4 regions of the Paenibacillus sp. FSL L8-0333 genome follow, and region 1 is predicted to be linked to each of the others. Evidence: predicted binding sites of a transcription regulator. Region 1 holds the regulator's gene; each other region holds the start of a gene.
The links. The regulator Rex, encoded in region 1, represses fermentation and respiration genes when NADH is low (regulators of the CRP and FNR family bind a similar motif). The targets are predictions, from matches to a motif close to TTGTGAAATATTTCACAA.
Positions count from the first base shown of each region.

Region 1 (3,971 bases):
GTTATGCGTTTGCTTCCCGCCCGTAAGCCGAAGGATTGGGATGAATTAGTTGCGCTTGAGAACACTATGAATCTGACGTTAAGCGACATCATCCGTAAGGGTGATAAAATGCTTAATGAGATGCGTGACCAGGAAAGCCAATCCTCAGCAGACAGTCTTGTTACTGATATTAGCGGTTTATTTAAGGATTTGGCTTCCATACGTGAGCAAGTAAGATTCTTTATGGGGCTGAATGACGATAATGTAGTATATTGGCTGGAGGCAAATGGAAATTACCGCAGCAAATCACTGCAGATGTATGCCGTCCCTGTGGATGTTAGCAGCCAGCTTAAAGAGTTGTTCTTCGATAAGAAAAAGAGCATCGTGCTTACCTCGGCGACGCTGTCTGTAGATAAATCTTTTCAGTTTATGATTGATAATCTCGGACTTAACGAAGCTGCGGAAGAGGGACGTCTAATGACCTCACTCCTTCCATCTCCCTTTAAGTATCGCGAGCAGGCGCTGCTAGTTATACCGCGTGATTTTCCTAGTGTGAAGGGCAGTGTGGGCGATGCTCGATTTGTCGATACACTCGTACAGTCGTTAGCAGAAGCTGCCAAAACAACACGTGGGCGGATGCTGGTTCTGTTTACTTCTTATAAAATGCTGCGTCAGGTATATGATCCGCTTAAAGAGGCTTTGGCCTCACAAGAGATTACGGTGCTTGGTCAAGGCGTGGAAGGTGGCAGCCGGAGCAAGCTGATCCGCCGCTTTCAGGACAGTGCAGCATCCGTTCTGCTGGGGACGAGCAGCTTCTGGGAAGGTGTAGATATTCCAGGTGAAGCACTGACTTGCCTGGCCATCGTGAGACTTCCGTTTCAACCGCCGAATCACCCGTTGGCGGAAGCGAAGTCGGAGTTATTGCAGGCCCAGAAGAAGAATCCGTTCATGAAATTATCTGTTCCTCAAGCGGTTATTCGTTTTAAGCAGGGATTCGGAAGACTGGTTCGCACGGCGCAGGATCGCGGAATAGTTATTGTTTATGATACAAGGGTTATTGAATCTCATTACGGGAAGTATTTCCTTTATTCATTGCCTGGTCCCAAAATGGAGCATATGCTGACTGATCAAATGGTCCCCCGCATAGCGGAATGGCTAGAGGATGGCGGCGCTTCTTAAAATGCTCGTCTTCAGTTTAGCTCCTCCTTATCCTTAAGGGCGGTAAGTTACAGTACCGCCCTTAATAAGGAGAGGTATACGTTTGAATATGGATTTTCACAAGAACATTACTATTTTTAGGAGGAAAAATATGAAATCGGATAAAATATCAGAAGCCGTTGTTCGCAGACTACCTGTGTATTTGCGTTTTTTGAATGATCTCCAGAATCGCGAAATATTAACAGTTTCCTCTCAGGAACTTGGACAAAAGCTTGATCTTAATCCCGCACAGATTCGTAAGGATTTAGCGTATTTTGGTGACTTCGGCAGAAAAGGTATCGGCTATGATGTAACGTATCTTATTGAGAAAATCCGTCATATTCTGAAGCTGGATCAACAGCTTAATGTAGCTTTAGTAGGGGCAGGTAATCTCGGACATGCCTTGTCTAATTACAATGCATATCTTAAAGATACAATGAAAATCACCGCTATATTTGATTCGTACGCTCCTAAGGTTGGACGTAAGATCAACTCCCTTACTGTGCAACCAATGGATGAACTAGGCAGCACGATTCGTGAGCAAGGTATTCGCATTGCCATTATTACCGTACCTGATTCAGAAGCTCAAAATGTAGCAGATATTCTCATTTCTTCTGGGATTGAAGCGATTTTGAACTTTGCCCCTGTGATTCTGAAGACACCACCGAATATCCGGGTGCATGCAGCTGATTTTACAACTGATCTGCAAAGTCTTGCTTATTACTTGCGGGATGGAAAGGAAGAAAGCGAACATGAACAGCAATAAAACGATAATTAAGGACGGGTATTTTCTGACTCCGGGAACGGATGAGCCGGTTCTGAGTGGATATATGACTATTGAAGATGATTTAATCACTTACATAGGAAAAGAAGAGCCTCAGATGGAAGCTGGAGTGCAAGTGGTTGATGGCAGTCGTCTGCTGTTCATGCCTGGACTTGTAAACACACATGGTCATGCGGCGATGTCTTTGCTGCGTGGATATGGAGATGATTTAGCGCTACAAGTGTGGCTTCAGGAGAAAATGTGGCCGATGGAGGAAAAGTTCACCGGTGATGATGTATATTGGGGAACCTCCTTATCTGTATTGGAAATGCTGAAGGGTGGAACTACGACCTTCCTCGATATGTATGATCACATGGACCGAGTAGCTGAGGTAGCTGAGTTATCAGGTATCCGTTCCGTATTGATGCGTGGTGTGATCGGGTTATGTCCAGAGGATGTACAGAATCACAAGCTTGCGGAAGCGATTTCTTTTGCCCGTAACTGGCATGGAAAGGCTGACGGTAGAATTACTACTATGATCTCACCGCACGCCCCTTATACTTGCCCTCCGGACTTCCTGGTTAAGTTCGTGCAGGCAGCGCATGATCTGGATTTACCGATGCATACGCATATGTCCGAAACGAAACGTGAAGTGGAACAAAATGTGGCGGATTACGGGTTTCGTCCTGTAGCTCACTTAGAGAAGCTTGGAATGTTCACACGTCCCTCGATAGTTGCACATGGTGTTCATTTAAATGATGAAGAGATTGAGATCTTGGCTCGCCATAATGTGGGTGTCTCTCATAATCCGGGCAGTAATTTGAAGCTGGCTAGCGGAGTGGCTCGGGTTACTGATCTTCTAAAAGCTGGTGTGAAGGTGTCTCTTGGCACGGATGGCGCGGCAAGCAACAATAACTTGGATATGTTTGAAGAGATGCGGCTTGCAGCTCTCATTCATAAGGGTGTCAGCGGTGATCCAACGGCTGTTCCAGCTCCAGAAGCTCTACGTATGGCTACAGAATATGGCGCCCAGTCCATCTTTTTAAATAATGTAGGCAGACTTGCTGTTGGGATGAAAGCTGATTTCATTGCAATTGATATAGATCAGCCGCATTTGCTGCCACACACAGATCTGTTGTCTCATGCAGTTTACTCTGCTAGCGCTAAGGATGTTGAGCATGTGTGGGTGAATGGTAAACAGGTCATCAAGCATGGGCAATGCTTAACCCTGGATGAGGAAGCTATCCGGCGTAAAGCGCAAGAAGCCTTCGAAGGTTTATTGAAGCGTTAAGTCTGGATAATAACGAATAAATAATAGGCTGCGACTTTTTGCTTTTAGCAAAAGTTGCGGCCTTTTGTACATTTTAAAGGCTGGGAAAGCTAGAAAATTATGAAATTTTGGATAAACACGCGGGTGTGTTATATAATCAAAAAAGATATATTACTAGAAAGGGAGCTGTACCTTGAAGAAAAGGAAAAAATGGATCCTCCTGGGGTCAGTTCTGATTCTGCTCCTGGGGTTTGGATTTATCCAGTTCTATGCCTATATTATGAAAGATCAATGGAACGAGCGGGATATCGCCAAGGATGTTGCCAAAACCAGAGCGGGTCTAACAGAGGTAACCAAAGCACAAAAATCGGTTTGGGATGAAAATGCAGTGTACTGGGTTTTAACAGGAAAAAATGAAGCCGGGACTGCTCTTATGGTCTGGGTCCGCTTTACGGTAGATGGAAAATTTGCTGAAGGCGACGACGCAGTGTTTGCTGAGGAACTAAGTAAAGGAACCTCAGAAGCCCAAATACGCGGCATTATCAAAGCTGATCTTCCGGACATAACGATTGAACGCTTGCTGCCGGGAGTATATAACGGAGAGTATGCTTGGCAGCTTTTTTATAAACAGAGCGGTCGGTATTATTATCAATTTTATCGGTTTTCGGATGGGTCCCGAATGGGCGAAGGTTACAGTTTACCTAAAAGTTAAGCCGAACATAAGGAAATTAAGGGTGGCATAGTAAACAAGCGAACTTATTA
Region 1 is NZ_CP150186.1:4,608,939-4,612,909, reverse strand. It holds gene dinG (ATP-dependent DNA helicase DinG) at 1-1,158, shown strand, start outside; gene NYE72_RS20620 (redox-sensing transcriptional repressor Rex) at 1,289-1,942, shown strand; gene NYE72_RS20615 (amidohydrolase) at 1,929-3,230, shown strand; gene NYE72_RS20610 (DUF5590 domain-containing protein) at 3,403-3,921, shown strand.

Region 2 (3,971 bases), 200 kb from region 1:
TAGGCGCAATTTATTCTAGTACTAGTCCAAGAGCATTGCATACTGCGCAGATTTTACGGGGAAAGCGGAGTTTACCTATTCAACAGCAAGTTTCTTTAATGGAAATAAACATGGGGAGCTGGGAAGGAATGAATACGGATCAGATACAACTAGAATCCCCTTTACAATATTCCCATTTTTTCACCAGACCCGATCTATATATTCCTCTAACCTCAGGTGAGACTTATAAGCAGCTTGAAGAAAGAGTAGTGCCGACAATGGAGCGCATCATAAACGATAACGTAGGGCTAGAGGTGCTCATCGTCACCCATCGGATGACTTTAAAGGTCATTATGGCTTATTTTCTTAATAAATCATTGCAGGAAATAGGGGAGTTACCGGATATTCTCTCTACTGCATTATGTAAAGTAACCCTAACTGATAACAATACAACCATCGATCTGTATGGAGATACTTCACATTATCAATGACTATGTATTAAAAAAATAAAAAGGTAACTCCGATTAACGGGGCTACCTTTTTAGCGTTCAACATTAAATATCCACACTTTTGATTATAAAACTGCGTACCTTCATCCATTTGCCTGAAATGAATTCATCAATCGTTTTCGTCTTTGGTCTAACGCAAAAACGGTGTTTTGCCCCTTTATCAAAGCCCACAGCTTCAAAAATTAGGCTGTCCCCTATTTGCTCCTTGAAGAACACCTGCTTTAATCCCAACCTATTTAACATTTCAAGCTTTACGCTCTCAATATATGTGCGCGAATACTCCTTAGACATATGTGTTCCTCCTAGTAGTGGTAGTAATATTATAAGTCAATAGGAAGAAAATCAACAATAGTTCATATATTCATCATCCACAAAAAAACAACCAGGCAGCAATTCTCCGTTATTGGAGGTTCGCTGACTGGTGTTTTGGGTCTGTTGTGATTTGCTTGATAGGTTATGAGCTAAGCTTAATCATTCGTAGCTTTCGGATAACCACTCCGTTGTAGCGCACTATCTTGATATATCTGTAAGATAACTGCATTCTATACACTTATTCGATATCCACAAGGGCTAATTCTAACTTTAAGTGTATTCTATACAATTAAAAACTAGAGAAATAGCCTATAGAGTATTAAATCAGGAAAATAGATGTACAAAATACAGCTATTTTCATTGGCCGGGCGTTTTGAGCATTTTAGTTGTACAAAATACAGTTAAAACCATCTACTGTACACTTCAATGTTTCATACTCCATTACTTCATACTCCATTACTTCATACTCCATTACTTCATACTCCAATAATTCACTGCTTCAATACTCCATTACTTGTTACTTCGAAGCCGTTGGCTCTCATATGGTAACTAGATGGGGTGTAGTCCATTATGAGTCAGCCCATTCATTACTGATTCCTTTTGCCTATCCTATCCGGATAATTCTATCTATATAGTTAGTCCTTCTACTTCTACCTAATCGAAATCATCACTAACTTATTTAACTTCAGTTGCCCCAGTCACTTTACCTTCAATCCCTGCAGTTGCTTTCACATCTTCGTTTGCGAAGTAAAGATTTCCATCAATAGTCGAAGTTTCATGCAGATTAAATCCGTTCGCTTCTACATAAACATCACCTTTAATGGTTCCGCCTTGAACTCGTAAATTTTCACTTTGTACAGTTAACTTAGGTACAGTGAGTGTGTAATTGGCAGTAACTTTGTGATCAGCGTCTTGGGCATAAAGAGCAATCTTACGGTAGATGTCGCCGTCTGCGGCCCCTTTATCATGGAATTCGCCTTCAACAACAACATCTTGGGCAATGGTCACATCATTTAGAATGGCAATAATCCAGTTTCCATCTTTACTTACAGCCTTGGTAAACGCATCTGCTTGATTTACGATTGAAGCTGTAGTAACTGCATCCGTTTGCTCTGTAGCTGGAGCCGTAGTAGCCGCTGAATTAGTTGCATTATTATTATTCGCACCACAACCAGACAAGACTGCAACCGAGACGCCTGCTACTAACATCATTTTAAATAACTTCATTTTAAATCCCCCTTGTTTTTGATTATAAATTAATTATATATTAAAATTTTTAATAAACAGGTGAAAATTTTCACAATATTGTGTCGTTATCTGAAGCGGTTTCACAAAGGTGATTAATTCCATACAAAAAGGACACTCCCAATAACTGCGGAAGTATCCTCATAGTCTTTATTACTATAATTTTTTAGATTAAATACCCTCTTGAAAAAGATATGGAACCATCATACTCTACACTTACTTTTTTAATGTTAGGTTTATGCAAAACATCAGCATAAAAATAATACAGCGGAAGGATGACCATTTGGTCAATGAGCATTTTTTCAGCTTTTGCATAAAGCTTGTTTCGTTCGCTAGTGTCTAATGTAAGCCTAGCTTGTTTAATATAACTATCATAAAGTGCACTGCTCCAGCCCGAATCATTATCGCTGCTCCAAGATGTGAAATAATCTAAAAAAGTCGATGGATCGTTATAGTCGGCTGCCCAAGCCGCTTTTGCCATTGTATAATTCAGCTTAAGACGATTATCAAGCAGATCTTCCCAGGGTTGAACCTCAAAGCCTACTGTAATGCCCAGATTTTTGTTCCAGCTGTTAATAACGGCTTCTGCAATTTCTTCATGACCTTCATTTATAATAATCGAAAAACTAGGAAGCTGAGTTAAGCCCTCTTCCTTCAAACCTTCCTGAAGTAATTTCTTAGCCTGTATTACATCCTCTTTGAAATACCGTGTATCAATAATCTCTGATCTAAAATTCAACTTGGAACCACGAATACTCCGAGGAATAAAACCGTAAGCAGGTGTACCATAGCCGATAGATTCTCGGTTAGCTGCCATGGCTAATGCTTTACGTATCTTCAGATTTTTGAAAGGTGCTTTGCTTAGATTGAACTGATAATAATATGTAGAAGCATACGGCAATGCATATAACTCCTGAGGGAATACAGAATTTAAAGAAGCCTTATCTATCAGCTCATCTTTTGCCCCTACCCAGTCAACTTCATTGTTTAAGTAGGCCATAGTTGGCGAAGGTGTTCCAGCTTTAGGCCGAAGTAGATGCACCTCTGAGAAACGAATTTCTTGCGCCGCATAATAGTTTGGATTTTTAATTAGATGAATCGAATTTTCATCCCACTGTTGCAGTTTAAAAGGGCCATTAGTAACCATAGTTTTAATATTGTACGCCCAATTCTTATCTGCTTTCGCGACTTGCGCATTAATTGGCATGTAAATACTTTCCGCGAGAAGCTGCGGGAAATGTGAAGTTTTTTCATTCAAAGTCACTTGGAGTGTATCGTTATTTAACGCTTTCACACCCACTTTCGAAGACTCCTTTAGCTTCCCTTTATGATAATTCTCTGCGTTAGCAATTATGAACATTTTGAATGCATAGCTATTCATAGACTGAGGTGCAAGCGCTTGTTTCCATGCATACTCAAAATCTGAAGCCTTAACCTGCTGCTGATTACTCCATTTTGCGCTCGGCCGCAAGGAGAACGTGTATGTTTTCCCATCCTTGGAGACTGTCCACGACTTGGCTATCCCGGGAACCGCCTCTCCCGCATCATTCAAACGCACCAATCCCTCAAATATCCCTTTAATGACCGTAGTCGTACTACTATCTGTGGAAGAGGCAGGATCTAGATCTACAGGAATATAATCAAAACCAATACGCAACACCTGTTTAGCCTGTACAGCAGATGCAGTGTTCCCTTCACTTACATTTAAACCTATTAGTAATACTAAAACAAAGAGAACATGGAGCAATTTTTTCATCGACACTTCCCCTATTTCTATTATTTTTATTAACTAGAATAACATGGAATCTATTGATTCCGATAGATTAATTTCACCGCAATTCTTCCATTTCTAGAACCTAGCAGGGTCATCTAACTGCACACTCACTTCCCATTGACGCTTTGGGATCAGAATGTTAATCTTTAGAA
Region 2 is NZ_CP150186.1:4,411,531-4,415,501, forward strand. It holds gene NYE72_RS19750 (histidine phosphatase family protein) at 1-470, shown strand, start outside; gene NYE72_RS19755 (hypothetical protein) at 534-779, opposite strand; gene NYE72_RS19760 (polymer-forming cytoskeletal protein) at 1,476-2,027, opposite strand; gene NYE72_RS19765 (peptide ABC transporter substrate-binding protein) at 2,212-3,801, opposite strand.
Region 2: NYE72_RS19760 (polymer-forming cytoskeletal protein) is a predicted target of Rex. The motif match lies at 2,086-2,103, and genes of this name have one in related genera.

Region 3 (3,971 bases), 300 kb from region 1:
AGCACACTTCGATCAACTCTTCATCGGTCTTAATTTTGCAGAAGGAATCAGCAATCCGTGGTTTGATCCCACCGTTACCACCGATAAATACTTCCCAACCGCCGTCATTACCGACGATGCCAATATCCTTCGTGCAGGATTCCGCACAGTTACGTGGGCAGCCGTTGACAGCTATTTTAAACTTGGCAGGAAAATCAAGACGTTCATACTTACGTTCTATGAGCGCGCCCATTCCCAGCGAATCCTGTGTACCGAAACGGCAGAACTGTGAACCCACACAAGTCTTAACCGTACGTAGCGATTTGGCATAACCATAACCTGATGGCATATCGAGCTCTTCCCATACCTTCGGCAGATCCTCTTTTTTCACCCCGATTAGATCCAGGCGTTGCCCACCAGTCACCTTCACAACTTTTACATCATATTTAAGGGAGACATCAGCGATTTTCTTCAAATCCTCTGGTGTCGTTACCCCGCCGTACATGCGTGGAATAACGGTATAGGTTCCGTCTTTCTGAATATTGGCTCCCATACGTTCATTAACAAAACGTGATTCCTTCTCATCTTGATGTGTATCCGGATTTAGCATCCCCAGATAATAGTTAATCGCCGGACGGCATTTAGAGCAGCCTTCCTCTTGTTTCCAACCCAGTACATGCATAACCTCTTTAGTAGTACTAAGACCTTTAGCTGTAATCTCAGCAACAATCTCATCCCGGCTAAGCGTTGTACAGCTACAGATACCTTGCTTGGCAGACTGCTCAAAACTATCACCCAGGACAAATTGTAAAATTTGTTCTACAACCGGTTTACAACCTCCGCAAGAACGCGTCGCTCCTGTACATGCTTTGATCTCGTCCACAGTAGTAAAACCATTTTCTATGACCGCATCCACAATCGCTTTTTTCGTAACCCCATTACAGCCACAAACGATTTCTTCGTCCGCCATAGCTTCTACAGATGTGCTCTTTTTGGCTCCGCTTCCGCAGCAGCCCGTACCCATGACCTCTGTATAAATCTCATCAGTCATTACAGCACCTTGTTTTACTAACTTTTGCAGGTTAGCCGATTCCGTCACATCCCCGAACAGGACTGCACCAACAATGACATTGTCTTTGAGCAGAATTTTCTTATAGGTTCGCTTCCATTCATCTTTGCTTGAGATTACAGTGTGCTCAGGGGAATCCATAAACTCACCTGCAGAAAATACATCCACACCGGAAATTTTTAATTTGGTGGAGACAACAGAACCTTCATATGGATTTGTATCGCTTCCGCAGAGATGTTTAGCTAGAACCATACCCTGCTCGAAGAGCGGCGCTACTAATCCGTAACAAACTCCGCGATGTTCGGCACATTCGCCAATGGAATATACATTCTGCATAGAGGTCTGCAAATAATCGTCCACTACAATTCCACGATTAACAGCAATTCCGCTTTCTTTTGCCACAGTTATATTCGGTTTGATGCCTACAGCCATAACTACAAAATCAGCTGCAAGTGTAGTGCCATCACTAAATTGTAAACCACTTACTCTCTGTTCCCCTGTCAATTCTACTGTTTGTTTGCCCATGGCAAATTTCACGCCTTGACGCTCTAGCTCAGCTTGCAACATAGAGGAGGCATTACGATCAAGCTGGCGCTCCATTAGATCTTCCATCAGATGCACTACAGTAACGTCCATGCCAAGGTTCACAAGACCCTTTGCCGCTTCCAATCCAAGTAAGCCCCCGCCGATTACCGCCGCTTTGTTGTATTGTTTAGCCGCAGCTAGCATCGCATCACAATCTGCAATATCCCGGAAACCCACTACGCCTTCCTTATCACAACCAGGTACAGGTAAAATAAATGAATTCGAACCCGTTGCAATAATCACTTTATCGTAAGAAACAGCCATACCGTTATCCGCAATTACTTGCTTGGAATGCTCGTCAATTCGCGTAACTGTTGTTCCTGTATGCAAGGTAATGTTGTTATCTTCATACCAGTTCCAGTCGTTTAGGATGATATCGTTGATGGTTTTGCTGCCTTCGAGAACATAGGACAACATGATCCGATTATAATTGGGGTGAGGTTCGCTTCCAAAGACCGTAATGTCATAAGCTCCACCTAGCTTCAATATTTGCTCTAGCGTACCTATGCCTGCCATACCGTTGCCGACTAATACTAATTTTTCTCTCTTCGCTGCCATAGTTAGGTGCCTCCTCAGTCTTATCCGTTCTTGTTGAACTTTGCTTCAACTTATCTTCTACATAATGAAATTATACATTTCAAAATTTAAGAGAGATTGTGATTACAGTCACATTAAATGTGAATGTTTTCACATAAAAAATAAGACAATTTTGTTAGGTTCTAAATTCTAATAAAAAAAGCCAGATCACAGGTTCTGAATAACCGTAGATCTGGCATTTATGTACTTTTTTTAACGTATAGCCAATAAAATCTCCAATTCATCCTGCACTCTAAGCTTCATGTCCATTCCATTCTCAAGCAGCTGCTTCCCATTCACCTTCATCTTCCAAACTTCATTGCTAAGAGGAGTATAATCACCAATGGATAACACCTTTTTGTTGTCTTCGGTCAACTGCACCACACTGCTGTTCTTCAACAAACCTCTCACTGTTAAATCTTCAGTAAATCCCATAACATATGAATGATTCAAATTCACTTGCTCACTTCCGCCATTCACGGTCAACAACACAATTTGAAGGGGTTCCTCTTGTTCCTTAGACATCGCCGTAATTACTAATTTTGATTCATGCCCGACGGTTCGACCCCAATCCTCAGATCCAATGGTCTCCCCATCCATTTGCAGCTCCCAATTCATTCCTGGACTGAGTGAAATATTATTTACCGTTAGAATGCTTGTGTTATCCTCAGAAAAGGTGGCCTTCCCACTACCTTTCAGTAGGTCAAAGATCGTTATCCCTTTTCTGTAGCTCTCGCTAAGCTGCTTGTCCAAAGGGTTGGTCAGCAAGTCATTTCCCGCAACGATAAGCGAAAGCGTAGGCCCGTCTGATCCTGCTAAGCCATTATTCCCTTCATTATTAACGTCAGCAAGAGTCGAACATCCACCTATTATGAATACGATGACTAATCCTAGTAACAACCTCCACATATATTTCGTGGGCATAGTGACACCGCCTTGTCCCGCCTAATGACCACACAGCGTCTCAGGCTTGTAGTAAGTTATGCATACTGTCTATTTAAGAATAACGTAAATAAGCTTTGTTCTCAAATATAAAAAAAGTCCCCTAAGGGACTCTTTGAAAACTCATTTTTTCTACTGGAATCTAGGGAACAATATATTATTCTCCAGATGAACATGTTCAAAAGTCATGCTCTCCAGCTCCTCTAGCCGGGCATAAGTCAAACGATAGGTTGTACAAGCATGAGCCGGTGGGGTGAAATCATCTGTTATTTTGCGTATTTGTCTCAATATATCGCCTGCTGTGTCATGTTCACTCTCAAGTTCAAATAATGCCTCGCGAAGTGTGGTTAGCCCTTCTTCACTTGGATTGGCATCATACGCTAATAATTTCGGAAACTCATCTTCCTCTTCTTTAGCTGTATGCTGTAGCAGATCTTCCTTGAGTGCATTAAACAAACTATATAACTCTTCTAAATGAGGTGAATCTCCGCCATGAACCCGGTATACCTTAGTTACATTTTGGCTAATCAGGGGCAGTTCTTCCCGCAGGTAATGGTGATGTTTACTCACAATATGGTCGATTAACTCTGCAGAAGGTGCTGTGTTCCATGCGAGTTCTTCTTGTGGTACCGGATATTCCTCGAACAGCTTGTTGAGATCACTAATGATCATCTCTTGATCTAGTCCACGCTCTACAGCTGCTTCAGCAAGAGGTTTGGCGCCTCCACAGCAGAAATCAATCCGTTTAGACTTGAAATAATCCGCAGCTTTTGGGAATTGCAGCACAATATCTTTTACAAGGGCATCTGGAGTAAATCCA
Region 3 is NZ_CP150186.1:4,908,991-4,912,961, forward strand. It holds gene nirB (nitrite reductase large subunit NirB) at 1-2,191, opposite strand, end outside; gene NYE72_RS22030 (hypothetical protein) at 2,423-3,133, opposite strand; gene ric (iron-sulfur cluster repair di-iron protein) at 3,284-3,971, opposite strand, start outside.
Region 3: nirB (nitrite reductase large subunit NirB) is a predicted target of Rex. The motif match lies at 2,309-2,326, and genes of this name have one in related genera.

Region 4 (3,971 bases), 3.0 Mb from region 1:
CTGTGGAGCAGGACCGAAAGGAGATGGAACTCAGACTGATTCATGAGCAGATCAAGCCGCACTTTTTATACAACACATTGGATACGATCCAGTGGATGGCAACGGAACATGGAGCAGACAATGTGGTGGAGATGGTGGAAGCGCTTAGCGCGTATTTCCGGTTAGGGCTTGGCACTGGCAGTCCCTACATTCTGCTTGATCAGGAGTTGTACCATGTCGAGAGTTATCTTCATATTCAAGGTGTGCGATATGAGGAGATTCTGGACTACGAGCTTCGATATGATGAAAAGCTTGCTCAGTGCCAAGTCGTTCGCTTCATGCTGCAGCCTTTGGTGGAAAATGCGATTTATCACGGGATTAAGCCACTTGGGGATCAAAAGTGCAAAATTTCGATTACAGCATATAAAAAGGCCGATTATTTGGTCATTAAGGTTGAAAATAATGGGGTTATGATTCCGCAAGAGAAGCTTGAACAGATGAATCAAGCCCTTCTTGATGATACATATGATCGTTCTGCCACAGGCTTTGGGCTATACAGTGTAAACCATCGCATTCGACTAGCTTACGGGGTGCCATATGGCCTTGCAGTGAAGAGCGAAGATGGCATTACCGTTATGGTCATTCGAATACCTTTGGACGGGGAGTGGAATGAAGATGTGGAAGATTGTCATCGTCGATGATGAAACGATCATTCGCAAAGGCTTGCGACAATACATTGAGGAGAGTCCGTATCTTTTTGAGGTTGCAGGAGAAGCGAAAAGTGCAAACGAAGCATTGGATATGGTGGAGGAAGCCCCACCACATGTATGTCTTGTGGACATCAACATGCCGAATATGAATGGGCTCGATCTGATGAATATATTGCGCGAACGCTGCCCGTCGGTTCTGGTTGTCATCATCAGCGGGTACGATAACTTTGAATATGCGCGTCAAGCCGTGCAACTGCAAGCATTTGATTATGTATTGAAACCTGTGCCGAAGAGTGATCTGAACAAGCTGCTTCATCGGATTGATGAGCATCTTCAGGTAAAATATCCTTTGCATTCACATGAAGGCAGGGTGGATAAGGAGCGGGAGCTTCCCGGGTATACAGGGGATGGAACAGTGCTTATCCAAAAAGTGACCGAGTATATTGACAGTCATTATCAGGATCCGGAGCTGTCTATTACTCGAGTAGCAGCGCTATTTCATATCAACCAAACCTATCTTAGCAAGCGTATGAAGCAAGAAATCGGTGCTTCATTCCTTGACTATGTCACCGAGCTTCGGATATCGAAGGCGAAGGAGATTCTGGATGACGTAATGCCGAATATCAAAATCGGGGATCTGGCCGTGAAGGTAGGGTATAAGAGCCAGTACTATTTTAGTCGTGTGTTCAAAAATAGAGTCGGTTCAAGCCCCTTAGAGTACAAAAAGCATCCGTTCGGTTATGGATAGGAGGGCTATTCTCGTCCCTCTGCAGCACGTCATAGATGCTATGCTCGGAGTTGCTTTCTATCAATACGGTTGGATTTTAAACATGAGCGAGAAGATGAAGTTAAAGCATCCGATTGTGCAATATTTTTATGAACTAAGGCGTAGTACATTATAAAAATAAATAAATTCATTGAATATTCAAGAGCAGATAAAATGTCCGGAAGTGTCTTAGGGCTCCTCATATAAGTTTGTTCACACTGTCTACCCACGCATGTGGAGAGTGTCGCTCTACTGGTAAGGAAGGATACAGTGCTATGAGATCCTTATATTTATTGGACTTTACGGACAACTATGAGAAAAAATGTTGTTAAAGGAGATGGCATCATTGCCGTCTCTTTTTTGTTTCACTTTTTTAGTATTGCTCTGACTCTGGTTCCCGCTACGGCATCCTACGATCACAAGCATGAAAGACTGAACGGGAATTAGCATTGATGCTACTTTGTTTATATGTTTAATGCCTCTCTACTCTGTTAGGTGACGGGCATCATAGACGTACTTACGTGAGGTTGCTACGATGTTCCATGGAAATTAAGTGAAAGTGATCACAAGAAATTAAAGAAGGAGTTATTTATCGTGAAAAGAATCGTAACACTAAGCACCCGCAAACTGATGGATACCGCAAAACACGGCGGATGCGGCGCATGCCAGACATCTTGCCAATCCGCTTGTAAAACTTCCTGCGGCGTTGCAAACCAGAAGTGTGAAAATGCAATGAACAGATAGGATTCGGAATTTTACCGCCCATTGCTCTGCTGATGGGCGGCTATTTTTAAGAAATGGATGCTACCTCTAAAGGAAGGCAAAGCCGTTTCTACTTGTGTGCAAAAGGAGCTTGATTAGCAAGTATGATTCATCAATATAAACTAAATGGATACAATATCGTGCTCGACACTTACAGTGGCTCAGTACATGTTGTTGATGACCTAGCATATGAAATTATAGCGCTCTATGAGAAAACTTCTGTCGACCAAATCGTGACAATGATGTTGGAGAAATATAAGCATGATTCCACCATTTCTGAGAGTGACATTCGAGAAACCATCGTGGATATCGAGGAGCTTATAAATGATGGACAGCTCTTTACAAAAGATGAGTATGAGAACCTCTCGCTTGATTTAAAAAAACGAAAAACTTATGTTAAGGCGCTCTGTCTTAATGTTGCGCATACCTGTAATCTATCATGCGACTATTGCTTCGCCAGCCAAGGGAAATACAACGGAGATCGAGCGATCATGAGCTATGAGGTTGGACAAAAAGCTATCGATTACCTGCTTGAAAATTCGGGTCATCATCGAAACCTGGACATCGACTTTTTCGGCGGGGAACCGCTTTTGGCCTGGAAAGTGGTTAAACAGATCGTAGCTTATGCAAGAAGTAAAGAACAAGAATACAAAAAGAAGTTCCGCTTCACCTTCACGACGAACGGGATGCTGCTGAACGATGAGGTCACTGAGTTTTTAAATCAGGAAATGTACAATGTCGTATTAAGCCTGGATGGAAGAAAAGAGGTTCATGACCGTCTTCGCCAAACGGTAAACGGAAAAGGCAGCTACGATCATATTCTTCCGAAGTTTCAGGAATTCGTTCGTAAGCGCGGAGACCAAGAGTACTATGTACGAGGAACCTATACGCGTAATAATGTCGATTTCACCAATGATATATTTCATATCGCAGACCTTGGTTTTGACAAAATCTCGATGGAACCGGTCATCTGTGATCCAAAGGAGCCCTATGCACTTACCGAGGAAGACCTCCCGGAGATATACAATCAGTACGAAATTCTGGCCAAGGAAATGATCGGGCGCGGTGAGCAAGGCAAGGGGTTTACCTTTTATCATTACATGCTTGACCTCTCGGAAGGACCTTGCATCCAGAAGAGAATCACTGGCTGTGGTTCAGGAACGGAATATCTTGCTGTTACTCCCTGGGGAGAGCTTTTTCCTTGCCACCAGTTCGTCGGGGATGAAGAGTATAGCATGGGGAACCTCTGGGATGGCATCATAAAACCTGAGCTGCAATGTCAATTCCAAGAGAGCAACTGCTACTCGAAGCCGGAATGCAAGGACTGTTGGGCGAAGCTCTACTGTAGCGGCGGTTGTCCCGCCAATGCGCTGCACGCGACGGGTTCCCTAATTGGTACCTATGACTTCAGCTGTGACGTCTTCCGCAAAAGAGTCGAATGTTCCATGATGGTGAAGGTGGATGAATCCATTAGAGCGATGGAAGAGCAACCTAACTAATTAATATAACGAATGAATATACTATAACCGAGAAAAAGACACTTCAAAATATAGTGTTATTTCTCGGTTTTTTTGTACGGAGAAGAAGGACTGTAAGACAAGAGAGACGATCAGTTTCTGCAAAGTGCAGATTACTGATCGTCTTTTAATCTGAATCTATGGAATAAATTCCACGCGATAGGTTGGTATATCGTTGTTCTAACTATGTATTATTTGATGTCTACATAGCACGATGAATGACACCTGAAAGCGGAC
Region 4 is NZ_CP150186.1:800,024-803,994, forward strand. It holds gene NYE72_RS03495 (histidine kinase) at 1-680, shown strand, start outside; gene NYE72_RS03500 (response regulator) at 655-1,437, shown strand; gene scfA (six-cysteine ranthipeptide SCIFF) at 2,050-2,199, shown strand; gene scfB (thioether cross-link-forming SCIFF peptide maturase) at 2,322-3,716, shown strand.
Region 4: scfA (six-cysteine ranthipeptide SCIFF) is a predicted target of Rex. The motif match lies at 2,007-2,024, and genes of this name have one in related genera.